DNA from 3 places in the Leifsonia sp. Y862 genome. Region 3 is predicted to be linked to each of the others. Evidence: predicted binding sites of a transcription regulator. Region 3 holds the regulator's gene; each other region holds the start of a gene.
The links. The regulator LexA, encoded in region 3, represses DNA repair genes until DNA is damaged. The targets are predictions, from matches to a motif close to TCGAACANNTGTTCGA.
Positions count from the first base shown of each region.

Region 1: AC25Z0_RS13275 (HNH endonuclease signature motif containing protein) is a predicted target of LexA. The motif match lies at 1,797-1,812, and genes of this name have one in related genera.
Region 2: AC25Z0_RS15105 (HNH endonuclease signature motif containing protein) is a predicted target of LexA. The motif match lies at 2,603-2,618, and genes of this name have one in related genera.

Region 1 is NZ_JBYHFR010000002.1:697,215-702,327, forward strand. It holds gene AC25Z0_RS13275 (HNH endonuclease signature motif containing protein) at 117-1,733, opposite strand; gene AC25Z0_RS13280 (ABC-F family ATP-binding cassette domain-containing protein) at 1,916-3,511, opposite strand; gene AC25Z0_RS13285 (hypothetical protein) at 3,563-4,081, opposite strand; gene AC25Z0_RS13290 (GntR family transcriptional regulator) at 4,156-4,506, shown strand; gene AC25Z0_RS13295 (DUF1648 domain-containing protein) at 4,503-5,113, shown strand, end outside.
Region 2 is NZ_JBYHFR010000003.1:167,126-172,238, forward strand. It holds gene hemE (uroporphyrinogen decarboxylase) at 1-97, opposite strand, end outside; gene AC25Z0_RS15095 (glutamyl-tRNA reductase) at 232-1,824, shown strand; partial or broken gene AC25Z0_RS15100 (GNAT family N-acetyltransferase) at 1,821-2,443, shown strand; gene AC25Z0_RS15105 (HNH endonuclease signature motif containing protein) at 2,671-4,122, shown strand; gene AC25Z0_RS15110 (zinc-dependent alcohol dehydrogenase family protein) at 4,171-5,113, shown strand, end outside.
Region 3 is NZ_JBYHFR010000002.1:872,667-877,779, reverse strand. It holds gene hisB (imidazoleglycerol-phosphate dehydratase HisB) at 1-317, opposite strand, end outside; gene AC25Z0_RS14145 (histidinol-phosphate transaminase) at 327-1,415, opposite strand; gene AC25Z0_RS14140 (LysM peptidoglycan-binding domain-containing protein) at 1,504-1,824, opposite strand; gene lexA (transcriptional repressor LexA) at 2,198-2,917, shown strand; gene metE (5-methyltetrahydropteroyltriglutamate--homocysteine S-methyltransferase) at 3,091-5,113, opposite strand, start outside.

The DNA of each region.
Region 1 (5,113 bases), 180 kb from region 3:
AATCGAGCCGAATCGAGTCGAGCCGCTGCCACTCCAACTCCCATTCCCATTCCCATTCCCATTCCCATTCCCGTTCCCGTTCCCGTTCCCGTTCCCGTCCCGGTCCCGGTTTCGGTTCACGATGGTGGGCTCTTGCTCGGCATCGGGATCGGAGACTGGCCCGGGTCGATAGCTCTGGGCGGAATCAGCCAGTAGTTGTTGCCGTCGCGGGTTACGTGCCAATGATTGTTGTGCAGGAGCAAATGGTGTCCGCGGCAGAGCAGCACTCCGTCTGCGATGTCGGTCTTGCCGTTGTCGGCACCCCAATGGTCGATGTGGTGTGCTTCAGTCCAGGAAGTGGGTCTGTCGCAACCAGGCCATCGGCAGCCTCCGTCGCGAGCAGCAAGCCCGATGCGCTGCCTCTCGGTGAAGAGGCGTTGGTTGCGACCGACGTTCACGCATTGCCCGTCGTCATCGAACTTGATGCCTGTGTAGCCTGCGCACAGGAGCCGTTCGACGGTTTCCATCGAGACCGGGTCGGGATGGCCTTCGATCGTCCCATGGCCAGCCCGCTCTGTGTCACTGCTGCCAGTGCCAGTGCCAGTGCCAGTGCCAGTGCCAGTGCCAGTGCCAGTGCCTGTGCGAGCACCACCACCACCACCACCACCACCACCACCACCACCACCACCACCACCACCACCACCGCTGCCGCTCCCGTGGGACTGGTGTTCATACAGTGCCTTCTCGGTGACAAGGATCCGGACGGTGGGACGGCGTCCGAAGAACACGGTGTTCGGATCGGCTTCGACAGCGATCTGAAGCAGAGCGAGAATGGTGTCGGCCGCGATCTGTTCGGTCGAACGCTCGTCGTTGCGGAGCTCCTGAGCGCGTTCGGCCAGTTCCTTGTCGACGAACCGGGGTCCGCCGCGTCGAGGTGAGGTGGCCTCGTCGATGATCGTTTCGACCAGGCGTCCATCTTCAGGGGAGAGCAGCGCGGAGACGCGATACATGCCGTCTGGCTGCTTCCAAATGCGGAAGCTGCGCGCGTCGCGTTGAGTTCTCTCACGGCGAGCGATGCCATCGGCGTCGAGCTCGTCGCGGAGGTGGCGAGCCCTGCGAAGCAGCTGGTCGGCGTTCAACGTGCCGGCCTCGTCCTGCAAGAACCGCGCTGCTGCGGCAAGCTTCTCTGCGGGAACCCCGGCGTCGATGTCGCCCAAGCCCTTTCGGATCGCATCCGCTGCGTCCACAGAGAGTGCGCCGGTGCGCACGGCTCCCGCAACGCTTGCCAGCCAGGGCAACTCCGCGAACGGTGAACCTGGATCCTGTTGGAACTCTTCGGCAGCCTCGGTCTGGTTCAGCAGTGTGCCGACGGCGACAAGTTTCGCGGCATCCGTTCGCGTGCCACCGGACGTCGCCTGGATCATGGCTTCTGGGGTGAGGAAGCCATTGCGTTGCGCAAGGCCCGCATAGCCGAGATCGTGGGTGGAGCGGCGAGCGATCTCACCTGCCATCCAGGCGGCGTATCGGTCGACGTGTCGGCGGAGCGCCGTAATCTGATCCTGGCCCTGCATCAACCGGGTGTCGCTATGCGCGGCGAAGGATGCCGCACAGTCACCGAGCTGGGCGACCTCCGTTGCGACGTTCACCAGTTGCTCTGGGAGCTGCGCGATGGCCTGATCATGCGGGGGCGGTTGCTGCTGATACGGCAGCGGTGGGGCCTGCTGGCCCGGCCGCTCATCGACGAATGATTCCATACCTCCACACTAGAACTGAGGGAAACTTAGTTCTAGTGTCTTTCGGTAATCTGTGCAGAACTATCGAACAGGCGTTCTGTGGAGGAGGTGCCCTCGAACCCCGCTCCAGCCCGATGCCGAGAACAATCGGCCCCGAGAAGCCCCGAGAACAATCGGCCCCGAGAGCAACCAGCCCCCGCAACCTACGCCGCGCGCACCTCGATCTCGCCCAGACCGGCATCCGCGCCGCCAAACACCAGGTGCCGGTTGGCTACCTTCTCGGTGAAGAACCTGTCGTGGCTGACAACCACAATCGCGCCGGGGAAGTGCAGCAGTGCTCGCTCCATCACCTGCGTGCTCGACATGTCGAGGTGGTTGGTCGGTTCGTCGAGCAGCAGAACGGATGCGCCAGACAAGAGGCACTGCGCCATCGCGACGCGTGCGCGCTGCCCTCCGGAGAGGTTGCCGATCTTCTGCTTGAGGTCTGCCTCTGAGAACTGGAACATCGCCAGGAACCTGTTCACCGATTTGCGCGTGGCGGTGAAGGCGAGGCTGCCCGGCAGCGCGTTCACGGCGTGGGTGACAGTGTCGTCAGGGTCAAGATCCGCGAGCATCTGGTTGTACGACACGACTCCGGCGCCGCTGGCCCAGTTGACCGTGCCGGCATCCGCTTTCTCTTCGCCGGTCAAGACCTTGAGCAGCGTCGACTTGCCGCTGCCGTTGGATCCCAACACCACGAAGCGGTTGCCGCGACGGATCTCAAATGTGAGGTCGTTGAACAGCGTCTTGGCGCCGTAGGACTTGCTGAGCGATTCGACGCGGCAGAGCACGTCCTTGATGTGCAGTCCGCCGTAGATCTCGGTGATGATCTGGTCGACGGGGCGTGGCGCACGCGACTTCTTGATCGTCGCCAGCTGGCTGCCGAGCTTGCGACTCGCCGCCTTTGTTGCCTCACGGCGATCGGCGATGCCCTCAGCTTCGAACGCCAGCAGCTCTGATTCGTGCACGAACTGCGCTTCAAGCGTCTTCAGCTTGAACTGCTTCTGCACCACGTATTCGCCGAAATTGCCCGGGTACTCATGCAGGTGGAAGTTCTCAACTTCGATGATGCGAGTGACAACGGCATCCAGGAATTTCCGGTCATGCGAGACGATGACTGCCGCGCCGCGGAAGTCGCGGAACCAGGCCTCAAGCCATTCGACGCCGGCGACATCGAGGAAGTTGGTGGGCTCGTCGAGCAGCAGCACGTCAGGGCGCTCCAGCAGGATCTTGGCGAGGGCCGCACGGTTGCGCCATCCGCCAGACAGCTCGTCGATAGCGCACACCCGGTGCGCCTCGTTGAAGCCGAGAGTGGTGAGCGCCGTGTCGATGCGGCGCGTGTAGTCCCAGCCGTCGAGGCGGTCCATGTCTTCGAACAGCTCGGCCTGGCGCATGATCAACCGGTCGAGTTCTGCGCCGCCAGACGGGTCGGCCGCAATCGCGACATCGATCGACGCCAGCTCGGCCTCGATCGCCTTGATGTCGACGAACAGCTCGTCGAGCACCTCGAGAATCGTTGCGGTGCCGTCGAGTTCGGAGAACTGGGAGAAGTACCCGATCTTCGTACCGGATTCCACGGTGACCGTGCCGGAGTCTGGCATCACCTGCTCAAGGATCAGCTTCAGGATCGTCGACTTGCCAGACCCGTTCTTGCCGATCAGGCCAACTCGGTCGCCAGGCTCGAGCCGGAAGAATGCTTCCCGCAAAATCTGTGTGTTCTCAAAACGGATGCTTACATCGTGCAGCCTGATCAGGCTCATTACTGCTGTCCTCTCGGGCGCAGGCTCTATGGTCTGCGGCCAGAGAAGAGTCTACAAACCTCCGGTGCAGCGTGAGCTGGCAGTGATGACGATGTGGGGCTCGTCGGCCGGCATCCGCTCGGTGATCTTGTAGATCAGGAGGAGCGGACCGACCGCCGTGACGGTGTGGTACCCGCTGCCCGGATTCATGGTGGATGACGTCGACCAGCCCTTGGCCTCGTAGCGGCTGGAGAGTTCGTTCAGCCAGGCCAGCCGATCGAACTCGGCGGTGACGGTGATGGTGCGGGTGAAGGCCGCCTGCATCCCGCCGCCGCCATCCGGGCACGGTTCGGTCGTGCGTTCCTCCGTTGAGTGTGCGTGTGCCTCGGCCGGAAGCGAGTTTTCCATCGCATCTAGTTCGACGCTCACCTCCGCGGAGACTCCGGCTTCCGTCGTTGGGCGATCCGTCCGGGTGTTCAGGCTGACAGCGACCATTGCGGCCAGCAAGATGCCTACTGATGCAGCCAGAATCACGGTCGGCCGCCGGATCCAGTTGCGAGCGACAGTGCTGGCTTTATGTATTTCCCCCATGCCGGAAGACTAGACGAGAAGGGGATGCAGCCCTACCGGTTGTTCTATTACAACTAGAACAATAGGATGGACGCATGCTAGTTCGAGTCGATCCGTCCTCCGAGGTTCCCCTCTTTGAGCAGCTGTCAACGAGCATCCGTGCAGCAGCCATTGACGGGTCGCTGCAGGCTGGCGAACGGCTTCCGTCCGCGCGTGAACTCGCGCACTCGCTCGATGTCAATCTGCACACCGTGTTGCGGGCGTATCAAACGCTCCGCGACGAAGGACTGATTGAGCTGCGCCCCGGCAGGGGAGCGACTGTCACAGAGCGAGTGACCGACTATGCCGGCCTGACCACAGCGGTCAGCTCGGTTGTCGCAGAGGCTCGCGCCGTTGGGGTGTCACGTTCGGCACTCCTGGCCATCATCAGAGAGGCATACCAATGACCGCAGCATCCGTATCCACGACCAGGCGCTTCGTCGTGATCGGGGGAGTCGTGCCGGTCGTGATCGCTCTCGCGTCGTCGATCCTGATGATCACGTGGATTCCAGAGCTCCCCAACCCGGTCGCAACCCACTGGAACGGCTCAGGCGTCGACGGTTTCGGTTCAGCCTGGACCCTCGTATTCATACCTCTCGGCGTTACCGTCCTGTTCTGCGCGATCGCCCTCGGTTCCCTGCTGACTGCACGCTCGACCGGCCAACCCGGCTTCAACCAGAAATTCGTCGTCGTGATGGGCGTGTGGCTCAGCGTTCTCCTGAGCGTCGGCGTTGCGGGTTCAGCCTGGATCCAGCGTGGGTTAGCGGATGCCGCTGACGCGGGCGATCCCGTCCTCTGGCTTCTCGCCGGCGCTGGCATCGGCCTCGTCGTCGCCGGCATCGCCTGGCTGCTGCTGCCCGCCGCCGATGACTCCCTCCCAGAGGGCGAAGAGCCGACCGCGATCCGGCTTGCTCCTGGTGAGCGCGTGGCCTGGTCACGCAGCGCGCGCATGGCCCCTGGTGTGCTCGTCTTGATCTCAGCGGTGATCCTGGTGGCATTGGTGTCGCTGATCGT
Region 2 (5,113 bases), on a different contig from region 3:
TGCCCTGGTAGGCGGTGATGAGTCGAGAGTCCGCGGTCAGTCCGGCGGAGAGTGGGTGTTGCGCGTCGAGGTTCACGCCCTGAATTCTGTCAAACATCGCTGACCGATGCACGATGGGCGCCGACGCTGGGTGATCGCTGAGAGTTCGACTCCCTCTCTCCCAGCAACGGGAAGTATGCTCAATCAGTGCTGATTTGTCTTTCCGCCAGCCACAAGAACTCCAGTTTTGAAGTGCTGGAGAAACTTTCTGTGGGCGCCACCACCGTTGCTAGTGGCATGCTCGAGCGCCACAACGCCTTGAGCGGAGCCGTTGTCGTCGCCACCTGCAACCGCTTTGAGGCCTATCTCGACCTCGACGAGCCGTTCGGCGTCTCCCCGCTTCCCGCCGTGTACTCGGCCATCGATGCCGTGAGCGAGAGCACCGGCGTTGATGCGGGAGTCCTCCGCGAAACCCTCGACTTCGTGCACGGCAACAGCGTGCCAGAACACCTCTTCGCCGTGACCAGCGGCCTCGAATCCGTCGTCGTCGGCGAGGGTGAGATTGCCGGCCAGGTGCGCAGGTCGCTGGAGCAGGCTCGCGAATCGGGCACCACCAGCCCAGAGCTTGAGCGGTTGTTCCAGCGCGCATCCCGTACCTCACGCGGTATCAAGAACCGCACAGGCATCGGCACAGTCGGCCGTTCGCTCGTGCGCCTCTCGCTCGAACTCGCTGAAACGCGTATCGAAGACTGGTCATCCACCCGGGTGCTGCTGATCGGAACCGGTCGCTACGCCGGCGCATCGCTGGCCGCCCTGCGCGATCGCGGCGCCGAGAACGTGAAGGTCTACTCGCCCTCAGGTCGCGCCGAGAAGTTCGCACTCTCCCACGACATCGAGGCCGTCACTGAATCGGGCTTCAGCCAGGCCGTCGGCGACGCAGAACTGATCGTCACGTGCACCACGGTCGATCACCACGTGATCACCGCAGCGGTGCTGCACGCCGGCAGGGCTGTCGACGCTGCAGCTGTTGCTGTGTCGGCTGCCGCCGCGGCTGCGGCTTCTGCTCCTGCTTCGGCTTCTGCTTCGGCTTCTGCTTCTGCTTCTGCTTCTGCTTCTGCTTCTCTTGCTTCCGCGCTGGTCGCGAGCGATCCCATGGCGATCAAAACCTGCCCGGTCACCGGCCAATCAGGCACGGTGACGGCCATCAACACCGTCAGCGAATTGAGCGCAGCGACCGCGGACGGTGCCGACCTCGATTCGGGTACCGCTGCAGCGGCATCCGCTGTCGTCACGGAGCTCGGAACCCTGACCGCGCCCCCCGCAGAGGTAGCTCCTGTCGAGCCGGTCGAACGACGCCAGCTCATCATCGACCTTGGTCTCCCCCGCAACGTCGACCCCGATGTCGTGCACGTTGAGGGCGTCGAGCTGCTCGACCTTGAAACCATCCGCCTGCACGCGCCGATCGAAGAGCTGAATGCCACGAGCGACGCCCGCAAGCTGGTGACCCAGGCTGCGCGCAAGTTCACCACGGTCTCCAAGGAGCAGAGCCTCGCCCCCGCGGTTGTTGCCCTGCGCTCGCACGTGTTCGACATCCTCGAGGCTGAAATCGAACGCGCCCGCAAGCGCGGCGACGACTCTGAGCAGACCGAGTCTGCGCTTCGCCACTTGGCCGGCGTGCTGCTGCACACCCCCATGGTGCGTTCAAGGGAACTGGCCGGCGCCGGCGAGCACGACGCCTTCCTCGGCGGTTTGAACGCCCTGTTCGGCCTTGACGTCGAGCTCACTTCTGACCTCACCTCCGACCTCGACTCCGGACTCTCGCGAGGCGAGGGCGCCGCGTCGTGAGCCACGTCGCGCCGACCGGCCTGACCACGCTGCCGTACTACGCGCACGCCACCCGCACCGAGAGGTTGCTGCTGCGACCGCTCACTGAAGCGGATGCCGACGACGTCTTTGAATACCAGTCACGTCCCGACGTGGTGCGCTACTTCCCTGGCCCGTTCGTGACAGGGATGAGTCGCTCGAGCACACCCGCACACGCGCCGGCTTCACCCGACTCGAAGACGACAACGACGCCCTGATCCTGGCCGCGGAGCTGGTCGGTGAGCCTGATGATTCGGGTGAGGCTGGTGAGCGTGGCCGCGTCATCGGCGACCTGAGCGTGTTCCTCACGAGTGGCGCCAACGCCCTGATTGAAATCGGATGGGTCTTCCACCCCGATTTCCAGGGCAAGGGCTACGCGACGGAAGCGGCCAAGGCCCTGCTCGAGCTCGCGTTCACCGAGATTGGCGCACACCGGGTCTCGGCCAGGCTGGACCCGCTGAATACGGCATCCGTTGCCCTGTGCCGCCGACTCGGCATGCGCCAGGAAGCGCATTTCGTGGAGAGCGAGATCTTCAAGGGCGAGTGGGGCGACCTGGCCGTTTGGGCGATCCTCGACCGCGAGTGGGCAGCGATCCGCTAGCTGTGGCGCGCGTGTGGCCTCCGCCCGCTTCTTAGTTCCGTTGATTGAGGAGCGAGCGCCAGTGAGTGTCTCGAAATCCAGCGACCCAATCCGTGGAACCGTAGCGTCTACCGAGTGCCGGCATGCGCAACACTGAACTCTGTGGTGGCTCTCGGCATCAAAAACAAATGTTCGAACACCTATGAGAAAGTCTCGCTTTAATGTTCGAACAGCAGTACTATTGAAACATGCTCACCATCGAGGATGCCCGCACAGCTCTAGACATGCTGCAGACATTCACCGAAGAGTATGCCGAGATGCGCCCATGTGCCGGCGTCCCCGGTCTGAGTGAAGACGATGTTGTGGCATTGGCGGTTGTGGCGGAGCGTGCCGGCCGGTGTGTTGATGCCCTTCGCATCGCGGTAACCACCGATATTGATGAGCGGTCCCGACCGACGCTGGAGGTATCGGAGCGACTCTCCTCCAAGCGCGGGTGCCGTAATTCGATTGAATTGTTGGAGCGGTTGACGTTGGTGTCGCCGAAGACGATCGCGAAGCGGATTCGGTTGGGCAGGCAGGTGCGCACCCAGTACGGGTTGGATGGCATGGCGTTCCCGCCGAAGTTCCCCGCTGTCGCTGCCGGCCTGGCCGGTGGCCAGCTCGGCCTGGACAGTGCCGAGGTGATCGTGGGCACGTTGGCTCCCTTGCTTGGTCGCATCGAGGTTTCTGCGGTGCAGGAGGCAGAGGCGGCGTTGGTTGCCGCGGCGACCGGGGTCCCGATCGAGTCGGGCGCCGAACCGACAACCCCGGAGTCTGCGGGTCTGATCGAGGTGCACGCGCTGGTGTGGAAGTCGTTCATCGACCCAGACGGTGTGGAACCCGATGAGAAGCGGGCGATGCATAACCGGGCGTTCCGGATGGGGCAGGTGCGAGATGGTCTGGTGCCGGTGTCTGGCGGGTTGATGCCGGAGGTCGCCGGGAAGGTGCAGCGGCTGATGGACGCGTATATGTCCCCGCGGACCGCGCAGGTGAAGTTTCTCACCGAGGAGGAACAGGACCGACAAATCGACCAAGACTCGTTGGAGCGTGATGACCGCACCCGAGACCAGCTTGGCCACGACCTGCTGGCCATGGTCGTTGACAGTGCGGCTCGGAGCGCCGAGGCGCCGACGATCGGCGGTGCGTCCCCGACGGTGATGGTCAGTGTGCGACAGGAAGACCTCCTCGCAGGCACGGGCGCCGGCCACATTGACGGGCAGCTGGCCCCCATCTCGATCCTCGCCACCGAGCAGATGATCTGCACCGGAGGTGTGCAGCCAGTGACGATCAACGCGAAGGGCAAGATCATCGAACTCGGGGTCACCGACCGGTGCTTCACCTCGCAGCAGCGCCGGGCAATCACCCTCCGCGACGGCGGCTGCATCATCCCGGGCTGTCAAAGCCCCGCCGCCTGGGCGGAAATCCACCACGTCATCCCCGCCGCACTCGGCGGGCCAACCGATGTCAGCAACGGCGTAACCCTGTGCTGGTTCCACCACCGCACGATTCACCGGTCGGGGTGGCAGATCCGAATGGTCGACGGCGTCCCAGAGGTCAAGGCACCGGTGTGGCTCGACGGGCATCAGCGATGGCATGTCGCTACGAAATCTCCCACCAGGTTGGCCGATCAACTCGCCGACCAGCACCGACGAACAGGCTAGGCCGCTGCACCCCGAGACAGCAGCGGCGCGGTTTGAGACCATTGATCTATGCGCGCTGTCTATTTCGATGAGTTCGGTGTTCTTCCCGTCGTGCGGGAGGTCCCGGACCCGGCACCGAGCGACGCCGGCGTTGTCGTACGCGTTGAAGCGACCGGGCTGTGCCGCAGCGACTGGCATGGCTGGCTCGGGCATGACAGCGACATCCATTTGCCGCACGTTCCTGGCCACGAACTCGTCGGCGTGATTGAGTCCGTCGGGCCCGATGTGCAGAACTTCCGCGTTGGCGACCGGGTGACCGTGCCCTTCGTCTGCGCCTGCGGGCGGTGCCCGGAGTGCCTAAGTGGCAACGGCCAGGTCTGCCGCAACCAGACCCAGCCCGGCTTCACGCACTGGGGCTCGTACGCAGACCTCGTTGCCCTGCACAACGCTGACGTCAACCTAATCAGGGTGCCGGACTCCCTCGACGCAGGGGCAGCGGCGCTGCTCGGCTGCCGGTTCGCCACCTCGTACCGCGGACTCGTGCACCAGGCCCAGCTGCAAGACGGCGAGACCCTCGTGGTCGTCGGCTGCGGCGGCGTCGGCCTGAGCGCCGTCATGATCGGGCGGGCACTCGGTGCCCGCGTGATCGCCGTCGACATCAGCCAGGAGGCCCTCGACACCGCCACCCGCGTCGGCGCCGATGCCACCCTCAACTCAGGCGGGCTGAGCGACGATGAGGTCGTTGCCCGGCTGCATGAGCTCACGGATGGGGGCGCGCAGGTTTCGCTCGAGGCCCTCGGCCGGGAAAACACGGTGGCCATCGCCATCCGCTCACTGGCCACCCGCGGGCGCCACGTGCAGATCGGGCTGCTGCCAGAAGACCCACGCCTGCCGCTCGGTCTCGTGATCGCGAAGGAGCTGGCGATTCTCGGCAGCCACGGGATGCCGGCATCCGCGTACCCCGAATTGCTCGACCTGGTGACGTCGGGTCGTTTGCACCCTGAGCAGCTCA
Region 3 (5,113 bases):
AGGGGAACCAGTGCGTCGCCGTAGCGGGAGATGCCTGCCTTGTCCCCGAGGGCCTGCTTGATGGCCTGGCCGAGCACGATGCCGATGTCTTCCACGGTGTGGTGCACGTCGATGTCGGTGTCGCCATTCGCTGTCACGGTGAGGTCGGTCAGCGAGTGCTTCGCGAAGGCGGTCAGCAGGTGGTCGTAGAACGGCACAGACGTGTGAATGTCACTGACACCCGTTCCGTCGAGGTCGATCGAGAGAACGATGCTGGACTCGCTCGTCTTCCGCTGCAGGGTAGCGGTGCGGTGCGAGGCGACAGGAAGTGAGCTCATGTCGCTAGTTTATTGGGCTTCGGGCGCGTCGACACGCGCGATTGCGTCCAGGAAGGCAGATGACTCCGCCTCGGTCCCCGCCGTCACCCGCAGGTGGTTCGGGATTCCCACGTCACGAATCAGGATGCCCTCATCCAAGAGCGCGAGGAACGTCGCGTGCGGGTCCTTCACACCACCGAACAGCACGAAGTTGCTCCAGCTGCGGTGCGGCGCATACCCGAGCTTCTCCAGCTCAACGACCAGGCGGTCGCGCTGTCCCCTGATCTCGTCGACCATGGCGAGCATCTCGCCGGAGTGGGCGAGCGCGGCATTCGCGGCAGCCTGCGTGAGCGCGGACAGGTGGTACGGCAGGCGCACCAGGCGGAGCGCATCGGCGACGGCCGGATCGGCGGCCAGATAGCCGACGCGAGCACCGGCAAATGCGAACGCCTTGCTCATCGTGCGAGACACCAACAGGCGCTCCCGGCCCGGCAACAGTGTCAACGCACTGGCCGCACCGACCGGCGCGAACTCTGCATAGGCCTCATCAACCACGACGATGCCGGTGGTGGCGTTGTAGACCGCTTCGATGGTGTCGAGAGAAAGCGGGGTACCCGTCGGGTTGTTCGGCGAGCACAGGAACACCAGATCGGGATTCGTGCGCTGCACCCAGTCGGCAGCAGTCTCAGGAGAGAGCTCGAAATCGGCATCGCGGTCGCCGGCTACCCAGCGGGTGCCGGTGCCCGACGCGAGAATCGAGTACATCGAATAGGTGGGAGCGAAGCCGAGCACCGTTCGCCCAGGCCCGCCGAACGCCTGCAGCACCTGCTGGAGAACCTCGTTGGAGCCGTTCGCCGCCCAGATGTTGTCGCGGGTGAGTCCGTGACCGAGGTAGCGAGCCAGACCGTCCCGCAGTTCGGTGAACTCGCGGTCTGGGTAACGATTGACCGTCAGGATCGCACGGGCCAGTGACGCGACGATGTCATGCGCGACAGCCTCTGGGATGGGGTGCGTGTTCTCGTTGACGTTGAGGGCAACGGGGACGCTCTTCTGCGGAGCGCCGTATGGGGTCTGACCACGGAGGTCATCGCGAAGGGGAAGGTCATCGAGGCTGGTCACTCGCCCAACTTTACCGTTGGGAGGTGAGAGCACCTCTCAGCTAAGCGTGGCGGCGCACCAGGCGATGCCGCCCGGCGAAACGTCGCGCCTAGAAGGACGCAGGCAGAGCCAGCCGCTGGCCGGGCTGCACGTCTTCACTCGCCAGTTGGTTGAGGTTGACGATGTCGGCAATGACGTCACGCGGGTCGGCGGCGGGTGCCAGTGATTCGGCAACTTCCCAGAGGGTCTCCCCCGCGGAGATCGTGATGTAGGCGAAGTCGGCCGCACCGGAGGCCGTGCCGGCCCCTGAGGCCTCTGCAACGCCACCGCTCAGGGCAAGGAAGAATGCCGCCGCAACAAGAGGAGCGGCTGCGAGCGTCGTGAAGACGACGCGACCCCGCCGCGTCAGACGCAGGCGAGTTGTCGCCACGGCGGGACGTGGGGTTGTGGCTGGTGTGATTGGTGTTGCTGTGGGTACCCCGCCAAAGGGCGAGACGGTGGAACGTGTTCCGATGCACACTACTGCGTTCATGTCGAACCTCCAGGTAAGGACGTACCCGGCTCTCGGCCGGGAGAGCCAGGTACGAATCTATGTTCCGAATATATATTCGATTATTCGAACAATCAAGCATGTGTGCGGTTGTTACCAAAAAGAAATGTGCGACACACTCGAACAAACGTTTGCCGAATAGGGGTGTGCCAGATACAGTTTCGATTGTTCGGTTGTACTCAACCAGACACCACCGACATTCAAGCGGACGTGCCATTCGCACAGCGCACCACAGGCATGAGAGGCGAGGACAGTGACGCAAGACACCAGCAGTTCACGCAACAAGAACGACAAGGTTGGCGCGAGCGGCACCAGGCGACGGAAGAGCCTGAGCGAGAAGCAGCTGGCTATCCTCGACTTCATCCAGCGCTCAGTGAGCCAGCGCGGCTACCCGCCGAGCATGCGCGAGATCGGCGATGCCGTCGGACTCGCGTCGCTGTCGAGCGTGACGCACCAGCTCAACCAGCTGGAGCTCAGCGGATACCTCCGCCGTGACCCGAACCGTCCTCGCGCCCTCGAGATTTTGATCGAGATCCCGCAGGCGCCGGAAGACGCGACCATCGCCGAGCAGGAGGGCTTCCCCAGCGCCCAGATCGGTGACGCCGCAATGGTGCCGCTCGTCGGCCGCATTGCTGCCGGCATCCCCATCACAGCCGACCAGCAGATCGACGAGATCTTCCCGCTCCCCCGCCAGCTGGTGGGCAAGGGCGACTTGTTCATGCTCAAGGTCGTCGGCGAATCAATGATCGACGCCGCCATCTGCGACGGCGACTGGGTTGTCGTGCGCCAGCAGAAGACTGCAGAGAATGGCGAGATCGTCGCCGCCATGCTCGACAATGAGGCAACGGTCAAGGTCTTCAGGCAGCGCGACGGCCACACCTGGCTACTCCCCCGCAACAGCAACTTCGAGCCCATCGTCGGTGACTTCGCCGAGATCCTCGGCAAGGTCGTCGCGGTACTCCGCTCCGTCTAATCCCGCTGCTGCCTAATACCGCTGCTTCTGGAGGCCCGCCAGGGCCGTCTCGAAACCAGCACCGGCGAGGTCTCGAGACACCCGCTGACGCTCGCTCCTCGACCAACGACACATGGTCCCGGCTGGAATTCCAGCCGGGACCATTTCCATGTGTGGCCGCGCCACCGCCGCGATTACGCGGAGACAGCGACCTCTGACGCGGCGCGCACGGCGCGCGTCGCCTCCAGGATGTTGCGGAGCGAGTCGACCGTCTCGTCGTAGCCGCGGGTCTTCAGGCCGCAGTCAGGGTTGATCCAGACCTGTCGGCCGGGGATCGACTCCAGCGCCCGATTGATCAACTCAGTGACCTCTGTCACGCTCGGCACGCGCGGCGAGTGGATGTCGTACACGCCAGGGCCGATGCCGTGGTCGAATCCGCTGCTCTGGATGTCACTGACGACCTCCATGCGCGACCGGGCGGCCTCGATGCTGGTGACATCGGCATCCAGGTTGCGGATGGCATCGATGACGACCCCGAACTCCGAGTAACAGAGGTGCGTGTGGATCTGCGTGACGGCAGCCACACCGGCGGTCGCCAACTTGAAGGAGCCCACAGACCAGTCAAGGTAGTCGGCCTGGTTCTTCTTCTTGAGCGGGAGCAGCTCGCGCAGTGCAGGCTCATCCACCTGCACAATCTTGATGCCGGCGGCCTCGAGATCACCGATCTCGTCGCGGAGGGCCAATGCCACCTGACGGGCCGTCTCGCCGAGGGGCTGGTCGTCGCGCACAAAGGACCACGCCAGGATGGTCACCGGTCCGGTCAGCATTCCCTTGACGGGCTTCTCGGTGAGCGACTGCGTGTAGACCGACCAGTCGACGGTGATCGGCTTCGGGCGCGACACGTCGCCCCAGAGGATCGACGGGCGCGTGCAGCGGCTGCCGTACGACTGCACCCAACCGTTCTGGGTGACAGCGAAGCCATCGAGGTTCTCAGCGAAGTACTGCACCATGTCGTTGCGCTCCGGCTCTCCGTGCACGAGAACATCGAGGCCGATCTCCTCCTGCAGCTCGACGACCCTGACGATCTCTGCACGCATGAGGGCGGTGTACTCCTCGAGGGTCAGCTCGCCCTTGTTCAACTGGGCCCTGGCGCGCCGAATCTCTCCGGTCTGCGGGAACGACCCGATGGTGGTGGTCGGCAGGAACGGCAGCCCGAGAGCCGCGTCCTGTGCCGCGACCCTCGCGGCGTAGTCGCCGCGGTTGAAGTCCGCGTCCGTCAGGCCGGCTGCGCGGGTGCGCACGGCACCGTCACGCACGCCAGGGGCGGCAAGGCGGGCGGCCAGGGCAGCGGATGCCGCATCCAACTCAGCCTGAATCGCCGCCGTGCCGTCGGCGAGGCCCCGCGCCAGGGTGGCCACCTGCGCCACCTTCTGGTCGGCGAAGGCCAGCCAGCTGCTGAGGTCGTCGCCGAGCTCTGACTCGTCTTCAACGTCGTGCGGCACGTGCAGCAGCGACGTCGAGGTGGACACGGCGACGCGCGGGCTGAGCTCGGCAACAGCGGCCACCGTGTTGAAAGCTGCGGCGAGGTCGCCCCGCCAGATGTTGTGACCGTCGATCACACCGGCGACAAGTACCTTGTCGGCCAGGCCTGCCACGGCTTCCGGCACCTGCCCGCGAACGAGGTCGAGGCCGATCGCCTCGATGGGGGCCGCTGCGAGCACGGGGAGGGCGTCGTCGAGGCTGCCATACGGCGCGGCCACGAAGATCGCGGGGCGCTGTTCCAGTCGTCCGAGCACCGAGTAGGCGAACTGGGCGGCCCCGTACACCTCACTGCTGGGAACCTCGATGCTCTCGCTGACGAGAGCCGGCTCGTCGAGCTGCACCCACTGTGCACCGGCATCCGCCAGACGGGCGAGCAGCGCGGCGTAGACCGGGATCAGGTCGTCGAGTCGCGAGAGCGGCACGAAGCCCTTTGGGGCGTCGTCGCTCGGCTTACTGAGGGCCAGCAGCGTGACCGGGCCGACGATGACGGGCCTGGTCAGGTAACCGGCGGCGGCTGCCTCCTCGAATTCACGCACGATCCGATCGCTCGCGAGGGTGAAGTTGGTCTCAGGGCCAATCTCCGGCACCAGGTAGTGATAGTTCGAGTCGAACCATTTGGTCATTTCGAGCGGCAGGTTGTCGCCCTCACCGCGTGCCAGCGTGAAGTAACCGGCG